DNA from 3 places in the Clostridium sp. JN-1 genome. Region 1 is predicted to be linked to each of the others. Evidence: riboswitches for the same ligand, from Rfam matches in the RefSeq annotation. Region 1 holds a riboswitch; each other region holds the start of a gene.

Region 1 (6,296 bases):
AATATATTTGTTTTGGATACGGAAGTTTATTCAAATACAGGCGGTCAATCATCAAAGTCAACTCCTACTGGAGCAGTTGCAAAACTTGCTGCAAGTGGTAAAAAAACAAGGAAGAAAGACTTAGGATTGATGGCTATGACCTATGGAAATGTTTATGTAACTCAAATAGCCATGGGTGCAAATATGAACCAGGCCATTAAAGCAATTACAGAAGCAGAAGCTTATAAAGGTCCTTCCTTAATCATAGCTTACGCACCTTGTATAAGTCATGGTATTAAAACTGGAATGGGAACGAGTATGGCTGAGGAGAAAAAAGCCGTTGAATCTGGTTACTGGCACTTATTTAGGTATAATCCTATGCTAAAACAAGATGGTAAAAACCCATTTATATTAGACTCAAAAGAACCTACAAAACCATATATTGACTTTATCAATGGTGAAATCCGTTATTCTTCATTAAAGAAAGTCTTCCCTGAAAGGGTTGAAAAAGCATTTCAGGAATCTGAAAATAATGCTCGCGAAAGATACAATATTTACAAAAAATTATCATCTCTTCAACATTGCTAATAATAAAAAGTCTAACCAATTGGTTAGACTTTTTATTATTAGCATCATTTTTCATTAGAATCTACATATTCCTTGGCATTTTTAACATCGAATTCACTTGGCACGGGTACATTTGAAACTGGTTTTGACTTGTGAATATTTGCCCATGCTGCAGTATCATGTTTTTCAATTGGAGATTCCATAGAACTATCCTTAACTCTATCTTCTTCCATAACAACTCCTCCTTTCATAGATATTATCTCTAATTTTAAAAAATGTATGAAAAATTATTATTTAATTGAATCATTGAATCATCAATTGAATATAATATATTGAGTCATTGAATCATAATATATTGACATGCATACATTATAATGATATGCTTATATGTAAAATAATAAATAGCGGTAGCGCTGAATCATTTCGAACGGGAGAACCAACTTTGGGGTGAATCTTATCAAAATATGATAAGTAGGGTTATTTTCTTCGACCCAAATCCGTCAGCTAATCTCGTAAGCGTTGAAGAGAAGTTTTAGTATACTTTGTTATTATATATACTGTATTTTTTATCATGTATATAAATAGCATTTAATAAGCTGCAGTTGCTTCTCTGCAGCTTATTTTTTATCTAATTATTAGATTTATATATTATTAATTTTTAAGGGGAGAATAAATCGTGAATGCTGCTAAATGTAAATTAAATAATAATTACTATGCTAAAATAGATAAAAGTAAAATATATATTGATTATATTAATAACCGTGTAAAAATAGTTAATTTCCATAAGATATCGGTACAAACTATAAAAAGAATAATACGCTATGCATCAAGACAGCATTTAAGCAAAGTTGTATGTAACTGCGATACCGCATATTTTCAAACTTTTTCTGATGCAGGATTTATTTTAGAAGGTAAAATAGATTCCTATTTTAGAGGCGAGGATGCTTTATGCATGTCGTACTTTATAATAGGTAAACGAAAAGCTTGTAAAAATGATAATATGGAAAAGTTATTTTTAATGAAAAGTTTAAATGTAAAAAATAGTTTTAAGTTTAGTAATAATTTCAAGTACCAGATAAGGAATGCAAAAGAAAGCGATATAGATGAATTAATAGACTTATTTTCTAGCGCATTTTTTGCGTATCCTTCTCAAATATATGATAAGGATTATTTAATTCAAAATATGAACAAAAATGTTTTATATAAAGTTGCCACTTATAATGGTAAAATAATTGGTGCAGCTTCTGCATATTTAGATTACGAAAATTTAAATGCAGAAATAGCTGACTGTGCTACTTACCCTCACTATAGAGATAAAGGCATATTGTCAAATATAATTTACCTTTTAGAATTAGATCTTAAAAAGGAAGGATTCATTAGCTTATATAGTTTGTCTAGGGCGATAAATCCAAGTATAAATATTGTATTGAGTAAACACGGCTTTAACTTTAGAGGTAAGCTAGTGAATGATTGTAATATATGCGGTGAGTTTGAAAGTATTAATATTTGGGCTAAAGACATTTAAATTATACTCCTGCCCCTTTTCATTTTACCGCCAGCCTCAAACTTAAAGCAGCAAGCAGGCTTTAAATTTAATAGACTTAGTGGTATAATTAAATAAAATTTTATAAAAGTGCTAGGGGTGCATTAGGCTGAGAAGTGAAGTTTATTATTCTTCATAAACCCTTATACCTGATCTGGATAATACCAGCGTAGGAAAAGTGATTTATATACAATTAAAACCGTATTCCGAATATCTGGAGTCGGTTTTTTGTGTTAAACCTAGACTTCCTGAGCACTAATTTAAGGGGGTTTTTTTTATGTCCGTTATTTTAAAAGATTTAAAAGTTTTTTTATCTATTCCTCAAAACTTAATTGAAATTTTAAAACATCCAGTATCTTTGTTTGCACTGCTTGCTGTAATTATTTTAATTTTGGCTGCAATTAAGGTAAAAAAGATAAAATTCACCACTTCCATGGTTGTTCAAATTGGAGTAGCTCTTGCGCTTGCAACTGTACTTAAAATCTTCAGAATTTATCACTTTCCACAAGGCGGAAGTGTAACTTTAGGAAGTATGGTACCAATTTTAGTTATGGCATTCTTTTATGGTCCTGAAGTTGGGTTCTTAACTGGCTTCTTATACGGAATAATATCATTAATACTTGGTCCTTACATTCTCCATCCTGTACAAGTATTATTTGATTATCCACTGCCTTTTATGGCTCTTGGACTTGCAGGCTATTTTAGAGATAGAAAGATACTAGGAACTATTGTCGCTGTATTTGCTCGGTTTATATGCCACTTCATTTCCGGTGTGGTATTTTTCGGAAGCTTTGCTCCTAAAGGAATGTCTACATATTTATATTCACTTACGATTAATGGACCTTTTATGGCAGTAGAAGGCGGAATATGTATTGTTATTATGGCGTTTCTTCCTATAGAACAGCTGTACTCTATTTTTAACAAACATAAACAAGGAATCTCTACCCCAGGGGTGTAAATTTTTCCAAGACATAGGACAGAGGACGGTGAAGGAGGATTTTTCTCCGCTAAGCTTACGAAAAATCTTTAATTAAACTTTTGATAACTCGTTTCGCTAAAGCGAAACATTGCTAACTTAGAGAACGTACCTAGATTTGATTTACACAAATCTAGGTACGTTCTCCCTCTGTCCTCTATTTTTTAATGATTATGGTGCTCTCCATGATGATTGCAGACTATATTTTTATCTTCTAATGTTCCATTAATGTATTCTTCAACAACCTTCATGTACTCCCCTGATGCTCCTCTTATTACTTGAAGACCATTCATCTTTAAACCATTAATTGCTCCTTGACCTATGCCTCCTACTATAACTACCTCTACTCCATGCTTTGAAAGCAAGTTTGCTAAACCTTCATGCTGATGTTGAAATTCTTCAGAAGATATTTCTTCTACATTAGTAACCTTTTTATCTTCTACTGTTACAATTTCAAAACTCTTACTCATTCCAAAATGTTGATTAACCACGTTTCCATTACTAGGTAATGCTATTTTCATACTATCTAACCTCCATATTATTATTGGCATATGCTATTTAAATTATATGATATATATAGATTGCTGTCAAATGCCAGCAAAATTTACTTAACCTATTATTGCATCAGGTAAAACTTTATAAACCTCTAATAAAATAATACTTAAACTAAGATAAACCACTCCAAATTCATATCCAGCTGCAACATCACTTGGATACTGCAAATTTAAATAAACCATGCTTAATCCAATAAGAAAGCAAAGACATAAATAAATATCTATAGCTAATGGTTTGATCCAAGTTTTCTTACTGTACTTTATTATAGTGTAAGCTAAAAACATCAAAAATAAAACTGCTGTTTCTGCTATGGCAGCCTTTATTTTTCCAAGAGAATGAAATATCTTTAAACTGTCATTGAGAATTTTTATAACAAGATTATATATTTTAATCAACATATCTTAAGCTTAGTATTCTAACTTATTATTTTCTATATTAAGTTAACTTATTTAAGTATATTTAAATTTCATTATATAATGACTTGAAGCCTAATTTTATTGTCGCCTTTTTTTCAGCCATTTCATATAAATTTTCAACCTTACTTCTTAATTTTAAGTTATAAATATAGCTTGTTGCAAAAACCATTAAATATGCCCCTACAACATCCATAGGATAGTGATGTCCAACATATATTCGTGAAAAGCCTACAACTATAGACATTATAGTTAAAATCATACTAACTAACTTATTATATTTTGCAAGCCCTAAAGCTATACTCATAGTTCCTATTGCATGATCACTTGGAAAAGATGCATCTGCCACATGGGGTGTTAATAAATTTACTTTATTATGAACAAAAGGTCTGTCCACATAGTATATACTGCCAATGATAAAACTTAATATTAAATTTATTACTGTAATAACAAAGGTACTAAAAACAACTTTTCTATAATTAGAATTTCTTTTTACAATTTCTAAAATAAATATTATTGCAATAACTGCCATAAATATATAAGGCATATCTTTTGAAAAGAAAATCATTATCTTATCTAAAACCATATTTTTATTTGCTAAATTATTTATAAGCCTAAAAATCTCCATATTCATTTTTAACTATCTCCTTTATAATATATTTTGATAATAAACACCACTATTTACATATAAATTACTGTACCGATTTTTATTATGTATTACATTATGACTATTCAAGATTAAAATTATATTAAAAAGAACTTATATTCATCTTAAAAAATGTTCTATATTTTAAAATTGGATAATTAAAAAAAGATGAAAGAAACTTTCTCCTTCACCTTTTAATGTTAAAGATATTATTTACGTATTTAAGTTTAATGTTACGGTTACTTTTGTCCACTTACCTTCTTCACTATCTACGTCTATAGTTCCTCCATGTACACTTGCAATCCATTTAGCTATAGACAATCCTAATCCAGACCCACCTTTTTCCTTAGATCTAGATTTATCCACAATATAAAACCTATTGAATATCTTTTCAATTTCATCTTTAGGTATTCCAATACCTGTATCACTAACAGTTATCTTCACAGCATTTTCCTGCACCTTTGAGCTTATATCTATTGTTCCACCCTTTGGAGTAAACTTAATACTGTTCTCAATAAATATTCTTATCATTTGTTTTACCATCTTGTAATCTGCCAAAATTTTTACAACATCATTTTCCTTATTGGATATCTCATGATCCTTTTCTATAAGCCTAGTTTCTTCAACTACTTCACCAATCAATTCATTAATCCAAAATTCTTTTTTCTATCAGTTGAGTACCTCTATCACCCCTTGCAAGAAAGAGTAACTTCTCAATTAAATTAGCCATATTGTAAGATTCTAACTTAATAGCATAAATTGATTTCTCTAAGGCATCCCTATCATCTTTTCCCCACCTATCCAATAAATTTGCATATCATCAATTTGTCTATTTGCTTAATTATAAATATAATATTTTACTCCAAATAAAATTGATGCATTCAAAAGCAGCAGTACTAATGAAAACATGACAGCATATAATGCAGTTAACTTTACAGAAATTTTTGCACTTTTAATAACCTTAAAAATATCATCAATTTTCTTTAATAACATATCCTACACCTCTTACGGTAGTCATGAATTTATCATCAAAGCCACCATCAATTTTACTTCTCAAATATCTTATAAATACATCAACTACATTAGTATCTCCCACATAATCATAACCCCATACTTCTTCAATCAACTTTTCTCTTGTAAGCACAACATTTTTATTAATTAGAAGCATTTTAAAAAGATCATATTCTTTCTTAGTTAGTTCAATTTTCTTACCATCTCTTAGTACCTCATGTGTTTTATTATCCATAACAATGTCTTTAACCTTGAGTACATCACTATCAGTATCTAAAATATTACTTCTTTCATATACCCTTATTCTTGCCAATAATTCTTCTATTACAAAAGGTTTAGTTAAATAGTCATTGGCTCCTACATCCAACCCTAAAACCTTATCTGGTATATCGCTTTTGGCTGTTAACATTATAATAGGTACATTAGAAAATTGTCTTATTCTCCTGCAAACTTCAATCCCATTTAAATTTGGAATCATGATATCAAGAAGTATCAAATTATAACTTGTTTCCCTTACTTTATTTAAAGCTCCTCTACCTTCATATGCTGTATCAACTTTATATCCTTTATGAGTAAGTTCCATCTCTATAAACATTGATATCTGTT
Region 2 (6,296 bases), 540 kb from region 1:
AAACTTTCTGACACTCCTGAAAGAGCGTCAATTGATGAATACGTTGACTCTATATCAAATAATTTTTCAGATTTCTGTGATCAGTATAAAGAAGAATTGATAAAGCAGGGATTATAAAAATAGTTGATTATGGAACGGAAAGTATAACAACATTATATCTTATTTTAAATTAGGTAATAGACACCATATGAATAGAGTTGGATTCGGAAGTTGAGCCGAAGAGAAGAAAGCGACTTGAATTTATTTTTGCTTAAGCGTAATTTACAAAATACGTATTTCAAGGGACTATCGTCTCCAAAACCATCAAGTGTTTCAAGCATTGTGACCGATGATATAATTGGTTTATGAGGACAAACTTAACTTATACGCAGGAAATACTTACAAACTGTAGGCACATTAAAAATATTGCAATGCAATATTTTTTTGAGAGGACATAGGACAGAGAAGGTTGATTTTTTGCTAACGCAAAAGAATCTTTAAATTTATATAAGTTAGCAATGTTTCGCTTTAGCGAAACGAGTTATCAAAAGTAAGCAGGCATCTAAAAATCATAGATTTTAGATGCCTGCTTAAGCGATGTTTTGCATTAGCAAAACAAGCCTAAAAAATAAATTAGTTTTCTGACGTAAGGAAGAAAACTTACCTTCATTGTCCTCTGTCCTTTGTCCTCTATCCTCTAAAAAATGCTTCGCATTTTATGCATATTATAATTGAGATGTAACATACTTATTTTCAAGTTTTTTAAATATCAAAATCAAGACAGATATAATAACAAGATATACAATACCAGCTGCTATAAAAGGTGTTATTGTAAAATTGTCCATAACAACTTCTTTTGCACCTCTAAGCAAGTCACCAACTCCAATAGCTGCAACCATAGCTGTATCCTTTATAAGATTTGTTGACTCATTACAAACAGGTGGAATAACATTTCTAGCAGCTTGTGGAATTATTATTTTTATCATAGTTTGACTATAAGTCATACCAAGAACTTTAGCTGCCTCAAATTGTCCCTTGTCTATTGATTCAATACCTGACCTAAATACTTCAGCAAGATAAGCAGCATAATTTATAGTAAAAGCTATAACAGAAGCTGTCATAGGGTCTAACCTTATACCAACTGCAGGCAGTCCAAAGTAAATAAAGAAAAGTTGTAATAATAGGGGAGTTCCCCTAAAAATCCATGTATAAAAACTTAAGATCACCCTTAATGGAGTAATTTTTGAAATCTTACCTATAGCAACAAAAATACCTATTGCTGCAGATAGTACAGCTACTATTCCAAATAATTTTAAAGATATTATACCTCCATTTAACATAATTGTTATCATATCCGTAAAATCAGACACCTAAAACACTTCCCAACTTCATTTATTTTTCAATAATAGCCTTACCAAACCACTTTTGTGCTATTTTATCAGCAGTACCATCAGCTTTCATAGCATCTAAAGTTTTATCAAGTTCAGCTTTAAAACTTGCATCAGTTTTTCTTATTCCAACACCATACTCTTCTTTACCAAAGTTATCATCTAAAACTTTATATATATCCTTACTTTTTGTCATATAGTATCTTGCAACTACTTCATCAGCAACTACAGCATCTACACGGCCTTCTTTTAAATCCATTAATGCTTCAGTATTATTAGAGTATTTTTTAACTTCTTTTAAAGATTTAAGTGCAGCACTATCTGCTTTTAATGCAGTTTCGCTGCTGCTTCCAAGTTGAAGTCCTACCTTTTTACCTGCTAAATCCTTTTTATTTTTAATAGTAGAATCATTTTTTACAATTATTATCTGTTTGTTTTCAAGATAAGGTTTAGAAAAAGCTATTTGCTGTTTTCTCTTATCGGTAATTGTAAGTCCATTCCAAATAACATCAATGTCCTTATTTTTTAAGCTCAATAATACTCCATCCCATTGAACTGGCTTAAATACAACCTTTACTCCCATTCTCTTTGCAGCTTCTTTTGCAAGATCAATATCAAAACCAATAATTTGACCTTTATCATCTTTAAATCCCATTGGTGGAAAACTATCATCTAATCCAACTACAAATTGTCCTTTTTGCTTAATATCATTCCATGAATTATCGCTGGACTGCTTATTTGAACCACATCCGGCAAATAATATACTTACAATAAATAAAGTCAAAGTTACAAGTATAAATTTCTTTTTCATTTTTTATCCCCCTAAAGTATAAATTTATTATAGATACTATTATACTTTAGTATGCTAAATTTGTAAAGTAATACAGAATAAATTATTTTAAAATATAAAAAATCACTCTTTAATATTATAATTAAAAAAGTGACCTTTTATATAAGTTAGCAATGTTTCGCTTCAGCGAAACGAGTTATCAAAAATTTAGTTAAAGATTTTTCGTAAGCTTAGCGGAGAAAAATCCTCCTTCTCTCTCTGTCCTCTGTCCTTTATCCTTTGTCCTATGTTTTTATAATAAACTCTGTGAGGCTTTTTTTATATCTTTTTTTGCAAGTATTGCAGACACTACAGATATTCCTGTAACCCCTGTTTTTAAGACTTCTCTATAGTTTGTCTCATTTACACCGCCAATTGCAACAGATGGAATAGTTATCTCGCTGCATATTTTTTTAAGTCCATCTATTCCTATAGGAGTTTCTATATCCTTTTTAGTTCCTGTATAAAATACAGCTCCAAGTCCAACATAATCTGCTCCACCTTTTTCTGCTTCTACGGCTTCTTTTACATTTCCTGCTGATATTCCTATGATTTTGTCTTTTCCAAGTATTTTTCTTGCTATTTTAAGAGGCATATCGCTTTGCCCAATATGTACTCCATCAGCATCAATAGCTTGAGCAATATCTATCCTGTCATTTATTATTATAGGTACATTGTAATAATCAGTAACAGATTTTACCTGAAGTGCTGTTCTATAAAATTCTCTAGTAGATGCATCTTTTTCTCTTACTTGAACTAAAGTAGTTCCACCTAATATTGCTTGCTCGACTGCATCTTTTAACTCAATTCCATTTAAAAAACTCCTATCCGTTACAAGATATAATCTATAATCTACTTCCATTCAATTTTACCTTCCTTCTTTAAATCATCTTCAGTTAAGCTGTAAATATGATCCATTAACTTAACTTTAAAACTTCCAGGGAACTTAGCTTCCTTATAAGCAGCTTCGCCTGCTAAATTCATGGAAAGTATTGCTGCAGCACATGATAAAAATTTATCTTCTTCACATCCAGCAGCCGCACCACAAAGTGCTCCAAGCATACATCCAGATCCAGTTACCTTAGTGAACATTTCAACACCATTTTTAATAATAGCACTTCGCGTTCCATCTGTAATATAGTCTTCTTTTCCAGTAGCTGCAGCTACACATTTATATTTGTTTGCAACACTAATGCAAGCTTCCAATACGCCTTTCCCATCATCTAATGAATCCACACCTCTAACTTTTGCATCCATTCCTGCTAAAAATTTTATTTCCCCGGCGTTTCCCTTTATTACATCCACATGCCCTACTTCTAAAATTCTATTTATAACAGAAATTTTTCTGGGAATTGCTCCACATGCTACTGGATCAAGCACTACTGGAATGTTATTTATTTTTGCAGAAGTACTTGCTAAAATCACAGCTGCTTCTTGTTCCTTATTAAGTGTTCCCAAGTTTATATAAAGTGCTGATGAAATTTTTACAAAATCAAAAACCTCATCATAAGCTTCACACATGGCTGGTGATCCTCCAAATGCAAGTAATATATTTGCGCAATCATTTATAGTTACACTATTAGTAATACAGTCAACAAGCGGAACATTCTTTTTAATTTTAGTTAATACTTGAGAAACCTTATTCATCATGCCTTCATTATACATTCTATATCCCCCTCAAAATGAATTTAAATTTATTTTTATATTGTTTAAAATTTTATACCTGCTAATTTATACAATTCTACAAAGTGGCCAACAGGTCCAACCCCATTCCCAATAGGAAAAGAATTTTCTATAGCTTTAGTTATGTACTCCTTAGAAAGTCTAACAGATTCTGATACACTTAAACCGCGGCTTAAAAACGAAGCTGCAGCAGAAGATAATGTACATCCAGTACCATGTGTATTTTTTGTATCAATTCGTCTGCCAACTATCCTAATAAAATAATTATCGCTTAATAATATATCATTTGCATCATTAAGCCTGTGTCCACCTTTAATAAGTACATTTTTTACTCCTAACTTACTTATTCTCTTTGCTGCTTCTTTCATATCTTCTTCGTTTTTTATTTTCATTTTGGATAAAACCTCTGCTTCAGGTATATTTGGAGTAACTAAATCAGCAATTTGAATAAGCTCCTTTAAAGATTCTTCTGCTTCAACCTTAAGCAAATGATATCCACTTTTAGACACCATAACAGGGTCAACCACTATATTTTTAGCCTTATACTTTATTAAAAGTTCCTTTATAGCTTTTACAGTTTTACTATTTGAAACCATTCCTATTTTAACAGCATCGACTTTTATATCATCAAATATAGACTTAATTTGAGCTTCAACCATTTCAGGGCTAACATCCATAGATTTTTGAACCCCAACTGTATTTTGTGCAGTTATCGCAGTTATAACACTCATACCATATACACCAAGAGCACTCATAGTCTTTAAATCAGCTTGTATTCCTGCACCCCCACAGCTATCAGAACCTGCAATAGTCAATACTTTTTTCATATTATACACCTCTCATTAAATGAAATAGATTAATAATAAATTTTTATAAAAATAAAATGCACTGCCGAAAAGCAATGCATTTAGATTTCTTTATTACTGCTTCCCTACGCCAATATTAACTGGATCAGGTTCAAAGGGTTAGAAAAAGTTTCCTCTCAGCCGCTAGGGCACCCCCACAATCATTATTATTCAATTTATATTATCATTATATACACATAAATTTTAAATTTCAACAGCTGTATTATTTGAAAACAAATATAAATATTTATTTTTAACCTTTTTTTGAGTTATCTTTTCTAAAGCCTTAGAGTAATATTCTAACTGAAATTTATATTTTTGTTTAATTTCCTGTATATCTTTAGCATAATCAGTTTTATAATCTATTAAAACCAGATCATCGTCTTCTTCAAAATAGCAATCTATAATTCCTTGAATCAATATTTTTTCATTTTCATATAGATCTTTAGGTAAATCCCTATATATCTCTGTGCTGCTTAAGTTTATAATAAAGGGTTTCTCCCTATATACACTATTTGAATTTAACATTCTTTTTCCAAGACTTGAATTAAAGAAGTTTAGTATTTTTTTAGCATCTGCACACTCTGCTTCTTCTTTTGTTATAAATCCTCTAGTAACTAAGCCTTCAATTTGATCACTTATTTCCTCATAAGTACATACCTTTTTTAAATTTAGTTTTTGCATAACAAGATGTACAATCGTTCCTCTTTCAGCACTTGATATGTTTCTAGTTTTTTGTAAAAACCTAGGCGTATTCAATGATATATTATCAAACAGCAATTTACTATCGTCATCTTGAACAAGCAAAAACTTTCTTTTAAGTTCCGATACTGACATCTTAGCGCTTATATTCTGAGCCCCTTCATACTTATACTTCCAATTAAGCCTTCTATAAACTTCTTTACTAAACTTACTGATATCCGAACTTAAGTCTATATTATCTATATACTCAACTATATTTTTTTCATCATTTTGGTTATCCAAATTCTTTTTAAAGTCAGATTTATTATACAAGTTAACCTTCCACTTAGACTTATCTTCTACAATATACTTTGAAGTCGTGAGATTTCCAATTTGTCTTATTATACTCCCATCTCTGTGTCTTGCTAGTGCTGCTCCTATCCAGTCAAGATAACTTCTTGCACTTATCGTATAGTACTCTGGTATTTTATGTTGACTGGATTTAGAACCTTCACACCACTTTTGGCACGTCTTTTGAGTATCATTTACCATACCAGTTAAAATTAACTTTTCCTTTGCCCTAGTAAATGCTACATATAATATTCTCATTTCCTCAGATAAAGTTTCAACTTTTATCTTTCTCTTTATTATTTGTTTAGGTAAAGTAGGATAACTTATTCTCCTTTTAGGATCGACAAAATCAGCTCCAAATCCAAGCTCGCTGTGAAATAATATACTCCTGTTCATATCCATGAAGTTGAAGTTTTTACCTGTTCCAGAGAGTATAACGACTGGGAATTCAAGTCCTTTACTTTTATGTATACTCATAATTCTAATTACATTTTCATTTTCTCCTAGTATTTTGGCACTTCCCATATCTCCGCTGCTATT
Region 3 (6,296 bases), 430 kb from region 1:
TATAGCCTCTAATCTTTCAGGACTGTCATGATTGCCTGCAATTATCAAAACAGCTCTATTCCCATTTTTTGATATTCTCTTTATAGCATCACAGAATAAATTTTCTGCTCTTGCTGGAGGATTTGCTGTATCATATACGTCTCCAGCTATAATAACTAAATCTGCTTCTTTTTCATTAACTATATCAACGAATTCGTCTATAAACTTTTTTTGCTCATCTAATCTGCTGTTTCCTTCTAATGTCTTACCCAAATGCCAATCTGAGGTATGAATAATTTTCAAAGTATCACTCCACCCTTGTTATAATTCTTATTTAATTCTCAATATAAATTATAATACATAAAAGGATATCATTCATAGATAAATTCTAATGATATCCTTTTACTTTTACAATAAAGCAAGTATTTTTCTTTTTATATTTAAAAATTCATCTGAAGTTGTAATATCTCTTGTCCTTTGTTTTGGCAAATCAACATTTATACAACTTTTTATGCATGCAGGTTTATCTGAAAGTATATAAATTTTATTAGAAAGATATATAGCTTCTTCTATATCATGTGTTATAAATAATATAGTTATTTTTAAATCCTTAATTATACTTAAAAGCCAGTTTTGCATTTTTGTCCTTGTTATAGCATCTAGTGCACCAAATGGTTCATCTAAAAGCATAATATTACTCGAATCCATATAAGTTCTGAGGAAGGCAGCTCTTTGCCTCATTCCACCTGATAACTTAGAGGGATACTTGTATTCATAACCTTTTAAGCCGTACATTTCAAAGTATTTTATGACTTCACTTCTTGCTTCAGACTTACGTTTTCCCTTTATATAAAGCGGCAGTGCAACATTATCTATGACTTTTTTCCAAGGAAGAAGCAAGTCCTTTTGATGCATATAACTTATTTCTCCATCTACAAGCACGCTTCCACTATCTGGTTTTAATATATCAGATACTATATTTAATATAGTGCTCTTACCGCTCCCACTTGGTCCAAGTAAGCTTACAAATTCTCCATCATCTACCTCAAAACTTATATCATCTAATATCTTGTCTCCATCAAAGGATTTTGACACATTTTTAAGTACAATTTTTTTGCAAATATTTCTTTCATCCAAAACCTTTATCTCCTTTTACTTCTACTTAGCTGGAAGGAAATCATTCGTAAATGCATCTTCTGCCTTCATATTCTTATTTATAAGCTTTTTACTCATAAGAAACTTAGTATAGTTATCCCAAACAGATACCTTCATTTCACCCCATCTTGGAGCATCATCCTTATACTTAGTTTTCATATATTCTTGACTTTCAAGTGCAAGCTTCTTGTCAATTTCAGGTGCATTTTTAACTAATATATTTGCTGCATCCTTAGGGTTGTCTATGCAATATTGATATCCTTTAGAAGTTGCTTTCATAAATTTTTTAACTAAATCAGGTTTATTTTTAAGCGTACTTTCATTTGCTATTAAAACAGGAGTATAATAATCTAAATCAGGATTTAACTTCCTAATTTCTATAAAGTTAAGTGGTACATTCTTAACCTTTGCTTCTACTCCAGTCCATCCTTCATATATCCATGCAAAATCTACATCTTTTTTTGTAGCTGCAAAGAAATCTTGAGTTCCAATATCTACAATTTTGAGTTTACTATAATCAGCTCCTTGACTTTGCATAACTGATTCTATTACAGCTTTTTCAGAAGGTGAACCCCATCCACCATAAGTCTTTCCTTCAAAATCCTTTACTGACTTTATGTTTTTATCTGCAGGTGATGCAAATCCAGAAGTATTATGCTGAACTATGGCTGCTATAGCTTTTATGGGAAGTGGATTATCTGACGTTCTTGCATAAGTTACATCTTCTTGATAACTTACTCCAAAATCGCCCTTACCTGCAGCTATCAAATTTCCAACTGCTCCATCAGAAGGTTGAATTATTTGTACATCTAACCCTTCATCCTTATAATACCCTTTGTCTTTAGCCACATATAATCCAGTATGATTGGTATTAGGTGTCCAATCAAGTATTACCTTAACCTTAGTTAAACTTTTACTATCCTTTTTTTCTGATGTTTGAGTTCCACTAGAGCACCCCATTAGCAATATACCTATTAGTGCACTTGATGTTAAAATCTTAAAAATTCTTTTTTTATCCATATTAAAATATTGTTGGGTTATATAAATTCCCAACGTCCCCCCCTCATAAAGATACTAATTATTGATATTTTCTTTATCTTTTCTTTGCCACGGCATAAATATGTACTGAAGCACGTACATAAATAGAAATAGTGACATGCTAAGTACTATTACCACTATTATAGCTGCAAATATTTGATCAAGGGCATATGCATTTTTTGCCCTAACCATAAATATGCCAAGTCCTTTTTCTCCTCCAAGCCATTCTCCTATTATAGCTCCCATTATACTGTAAGTAGCTGCTATTCTAAGTCCTGAAAAAAATGAACCCAAACAACTAGGAAACTTTACGTAGATAAACTTTTGTATTTTTGAAGCTTTCATTATGTCCATGAGATTTAACATGTCTTTATCTGCACTGTCCAATCCATCTACAAGACTTATGACAATTGGGAAAAAACATACTAGTACAACAGTTATAACTTTAGGAAGTATTCCAAATCCAAACCATATTATAAATATTGGAGCAAGCGCTATAGTGGGTATGGTCTGAGATATAACGAGTATTGGATAAATGCATGCCTTTATGATTTTTATATTATCCATAAGCAGTGCAATTACTATTGAAAATACTATAGAAATTAAAAAGCCTATCATTGCCTCTTCTAACGTAATGTAAATATGAGGCTTTAGTTGTGGAAGAATTCTAAAAAAAGTTACTACTATATCCTTAGGAGATGGAAGTATATATTTAGGTATTCCTCCTCTATCTACAGCTATTTGCCATAAAAATATTAATATAAATTGAAAAATAACAGCCGCAATTTTATAAGTCGGCTTGTAACGATAACCATTTTTCATCTAATGCACACATCCTATATCAATTTTCTTAAATCACACAAAAACCTCTCTTCTCAATGGAAGAGAGGTCTTATATAAATTGAATTTTATTGACTATTATAAATTTCCTCCGTTGGCATTATCCAATTCAGGTTTTAAGGGTCGAAACCTAATAGTTTCCTCTCAAGCAGTAACTCTGCCTCCCCAAACTTATGTAATTATTTTAAAAATATCAACATAAAGTAGTATATCATTTTAAAGATGAATGTGTCAAACACTTAAAATTATTCTCTATCTATCATCTTTAATAAATTAACCTTCAAATAATATAATTAGTTTATTTTTTACAAACTATTTTATTCATTTATTAATATTCGTGATGATGCAGCTATTTCTTCACTTTTTGCTGTTAACTCTTGTATAACTGCTGATATAGTTTCTATTGAAGAATTAATTTCATTCATTTTGTTGTATAAATCCTCAGAAATCTTACTAATATCTTCTACTAAATTACTCATAGCATTTTCATCATTTTTTGTCGATGCAGCTACTTCTTTAGACTTATAAGCTAATTTTTTCACTTCATTTGCCACAACAGCAAATCCTTTTCCTTCTTCTCCAGCTCTAGATGCTTCAATTGACGCATTTAATGAAAGAAGATTTGTTTGGTTAGCAATACCTATAACTTGTTCGGATGCATTAGAAAAATTACCTACTGCATCTTCTATCTTATTTACGCCTACTCCTAAATGTTTAGAAGTATTTAATATACTAGAAACTTTTGATACTATATTCTGTATAGCTAAAGCACTTTCTTCATTATCCTTTGATACTTCATTTATGGATTCACATAAATCTTTTACATATCTCTTTAATTTTTCACTTTTCATTTCTCTTTCATTATTTAATCTTTGTATGTTTTCAATATTTTCTTCTATTTCTAGATTCTTTTCTTCTGATTTTAAAAATTCTTCTTCTACTTTCTTTTTTACAAAATGCAAACAATTTTCTTTTATATTAATTTTATTATAGATAGATTTGACCATATTATTACAAGTATTATATCCACATGCAGCACAATTCATATTTCTATCGTTATCTGCATACTTTAACATACTTTTAAATATTTCATTACACTCTTCTTTAGAAGGATTTTTTATTTCTGGCAGATTTTCTTCACAGTAACTTCTTGAAAAGTCCTCTAATTTAAGGTTTTTATCAAAATATTCATCAATAAATTTAACTCTACCCTTTAATACATTTTCTTTTTCTTTTAACTTTTTGTCTTTTAATTTTAAAAATTTATATTCTATATCATACCTGTTTAGATTTTCTAAAGAAGCAGTACCCATATTACATCCTTCTGTACAATTTAATACATCTACTATGTTAGGCATATTACTAGATGTTTTTATTCTTTTTTCAAAAAAATCTAAGTACCTTTGAATTTCAAATTGTCCTTCTATCTGTTTTATCCAAAAATCAGTTTTTCTAGCTTCTACATTAGCTTTTAAACCTCCTGGCGTGCTATAAATACATCCCACACTTGAAGGTATATTATCAAAATTTACTTCTTTTTGAGAACTTAAATTTACATGATTCTCAACTAAATATTCTTTAAGTTTTTTAAAAGTCACATTGTAATCTACAAGTCCTAAATTATTTTCATATTTTATTTCATTCATTTTACCTATACAAGGAGATAAAAATGCTATATTTTCTTCTATATTTTTATACTTTTTCAAGTAAATAGCTGTACACATCATAGGGCTTTGTATAGGCGCTAAATATTTTAATATATCCTTTTTATATTTCTCAATATAGTTTACAACTACAGGACATGGTTGGGATATCATTGTTTTAACATTTTTTTCTTTCATATATTTTAAATAAGCCCATGTAGTAATGTCTGCCCCAAAGGATACATCATATATAGTATTTACTCCAAGACTCTTTAAATAGCCAAAAAGTTTCTTATATTCAGGAAAATTTACTAATATTGCAGGTGCTGCTATTACTGTAATCTTCTTTCCCGATTTTAAATCATTAAAGAAATCCTTTGTACTATCTTGAAAAACTCTAGCGTCATGATGACATACTTCTAAACACTTTCCACAGCTTATACACCTTTCCTGATCTACTAATACCTTATTATTTTTATTGGAATCTTTAAAAGAAATATTTGCTCCAAATATAGGACATTCTCTTATGCAGCGATTACAGCCAGTACATTTTTCTTCTATAGTTTTAATATAACATTTGCTATTCATATATATCTCCCTTCAAACAATGAAAATTCATATTACTTAATTTTTTAAATCAAATGATCATATGTTTCAAATATATTATCGATAAAAAGTGACATTTTTTTATATAAAATGACTATTATTTATAAATAGCAATTATTTATAACATTTTTAATATGTTTTTTAATGTAAATACTTTTAAGTAAAGCTTCCCATACTTGATGCACAAAAAGACACTAAGCTTAATGCTTAGTGTCTTTATTAACATACCTGGCAGCGACCTACTCTCCCGCAGGGTCTCCCCTGAAGTACCATCGGCACTGTAAAGCTTAACCTACCTGTTCGGTATGGGAAGGAGTGTTGCCTTTACGTTATCGTCACCAGATTTGAGAAATTGTTCTCTCAAAATTGCACAGTATAGTTAAGTTAAAAGTCAAATTAAATGATTTAAGTTAATTTGGTCAAGCCCTCGACCTATTAGTATCAGTCAGCTGAACATGTTGCCATGCTTACACCTCTGACCTATCAACCTTGTGTTCTTCAAGGGGTCTTACTAGCTTGCGCTATGGGAAATCTAATCTTGAGGTGGGCTTCACGCTTAGATGCTTTCAGCGTTTATCCCGTCCCGACATAGCTACCCAGCCGTGCTCCTGGCGGAACAACTGGTACACCAGAGGTCAGTCCATCCCGGTCCTCTCGTACTAAGGACAGCTCCTCTCAAATTTCCTGCGCCCGCAGCGGATAGGGACCGAACTGTCTCACGACGTTCTGAACCCAGCTCGCGTGCCGCTTTAATGGGCGAACGGCCCAACCCTTGGGACCTACTTCAGCCCCAGGATGCGACGAGCCGACATCGAGGTGCCAAACCTCCCCGTCGATGTGGACTCTTGGGGGAGATCAGCCTGTTATCCCCGAGGTAGCTTTTATCCGTTGAGCGATGGCCCTCCCACGAGGTACCACCGGATCACTAAGCCCGACTTTCGTCCCTGCTCCACCTGTATGTGTCGCAGTCAGGCTCCCTTCTGCCTTTGCACTCTTCGAACGATTTCTAACCGTTCTGAGGGAACCTTTGGGCGC

What was found. Region 1 has a riboswitch for thiamine pyrophosphate ahead of thiT (energy-coupled thiamine transporter ThiT). Riboswitches for the same ligand answer to the same signal wherever they lie in the genome.
Region 2: it holds a riboswitch for thiamine pyrophosphate, as region 1 does, so the genes downstream of both, thiD (bifunctional hydroxymethylpyrimidine kinase/phosphomethylpyrimidine kinase) here and thiT (energy-coupled thiamine transporter ThiT) in region 1, are expected to answer to the same signal.
Region 3: it holds a riboswitch for thiamine pyrophosphate, as region 1 does, so the genes downstream of both, EBB51_RS06785 (ABC transporter permease) here and thiT (energy-coupled thiamine transporter ThiT) in region 1, are expected to answer to the same signal.

The regions. Positions count from the first base shown of each region.
Region 1 is NZ_CP033465.1:970,845-977,140, reverse strand. Features, by position in the region: gene nifJ (pyruvate:ferredoxin (flavodoxin) oxidoreductase) at 1-567, shown strand, start outside; gene EBB51_RS04810 (DUF3787 domain-containing protein) at 612-779, opposite strand; cyclic di-AMP (ydaO/yuaA leader) riboswitch at 948-1,080, shown strand; gene ablB (putative beta-lysine N-acetyltransferase) at 1,223-2,071, shown strand; TPP riboswitch at 2,175-2,283, shown strand; gene thiT (energy-coupled thiamine transporter ThiT) at 2,367-3,047, shown strand; gene EBB51_RS04795 (NifB/NifX family molybdenum-iron cluster-binding protein) at 3,230-3,586, opposite strand; gene EBB51_RS13740 (phosphatase PAP2 family protein) at 3,674-4,018, opposite strand; gene EBB51_RS04785 (undecaprenyl-diphosphatase) at 4,080-4,667, opposite strand; gene EBB51_RS04780 (sensor histidine kinase) at 4,893-5,321, opposite strand; gene EBB51_RS13640 (hypothetical protein) at 5,517-5,672, opposite strand; gene EBB51_RS04775 (response regulator transcription factor) at 5,653-6,285, opposite strand.
Region 2 is NZ_CP033465.1:427,419-433,714, reverse strand. Features, by position in the region: gene EBB51_RS02095 (hypothetical protein) at 1-117, shown strand, start outside; gene EBB51_RS02090 (amino acid ABC transporter permease) at 705-1,349, opposite strand; gene EBB51_RS02085 (amino acid ABC transporter substrate-binding protein) at 1,372-2,178, opposite strand; gene thiE (thiamine phosphate synthase) at 2,450-3,058, opposite strand; gene thiM (hydroxyethylthiazole kinase) at 3,049-3,846, opposite strand; gene thiD (bifunctional hydroxymethylpyrimidine kinase/phosphomethylpyrimidine kinase) at 3,906-4,706, opposite strand; TPP riboswitch at 4,790-4,891, opposite strand; gene addA (helicase-exonuclease AddAB subunit AddA) at 4,929-6,296, opposite strand, start outside.
Region 3 is NZ_CP033465.1:1,405,430-1,411,725, reverse strand. Features, by position in the region: gene EBB51_RS06800 (exonuclease SbcCD subunit D) at 1-282, opposite strand, end outside; gene EBB51_RS06795 (ABC transporter ATP-binding protein) at 388-1,116, opposite strand; gene EBB51_RS06790 (ABC transporter substrate-binding protein) at 1,138-2,187, opposite strand; gene EBB51_RS06785 (ABC transporter permease) at 2,209-2,994, opposite strand; TPP riboswitch at 3,082-3,190, opposite strand; gene EBB51_RS06780 ([Fe-Fe] hydrogenase large subunit C-terminal domain-containing protein) at 3,330-5,243, opposite strand; rRNA gene rrf (5S ribosomal RNA) at 5,488-5,604, opposite strand; rRNA gene EBB51_RS06770 (23S ribosomal RNA) at 5,677-6,296, opposite strand, start outside.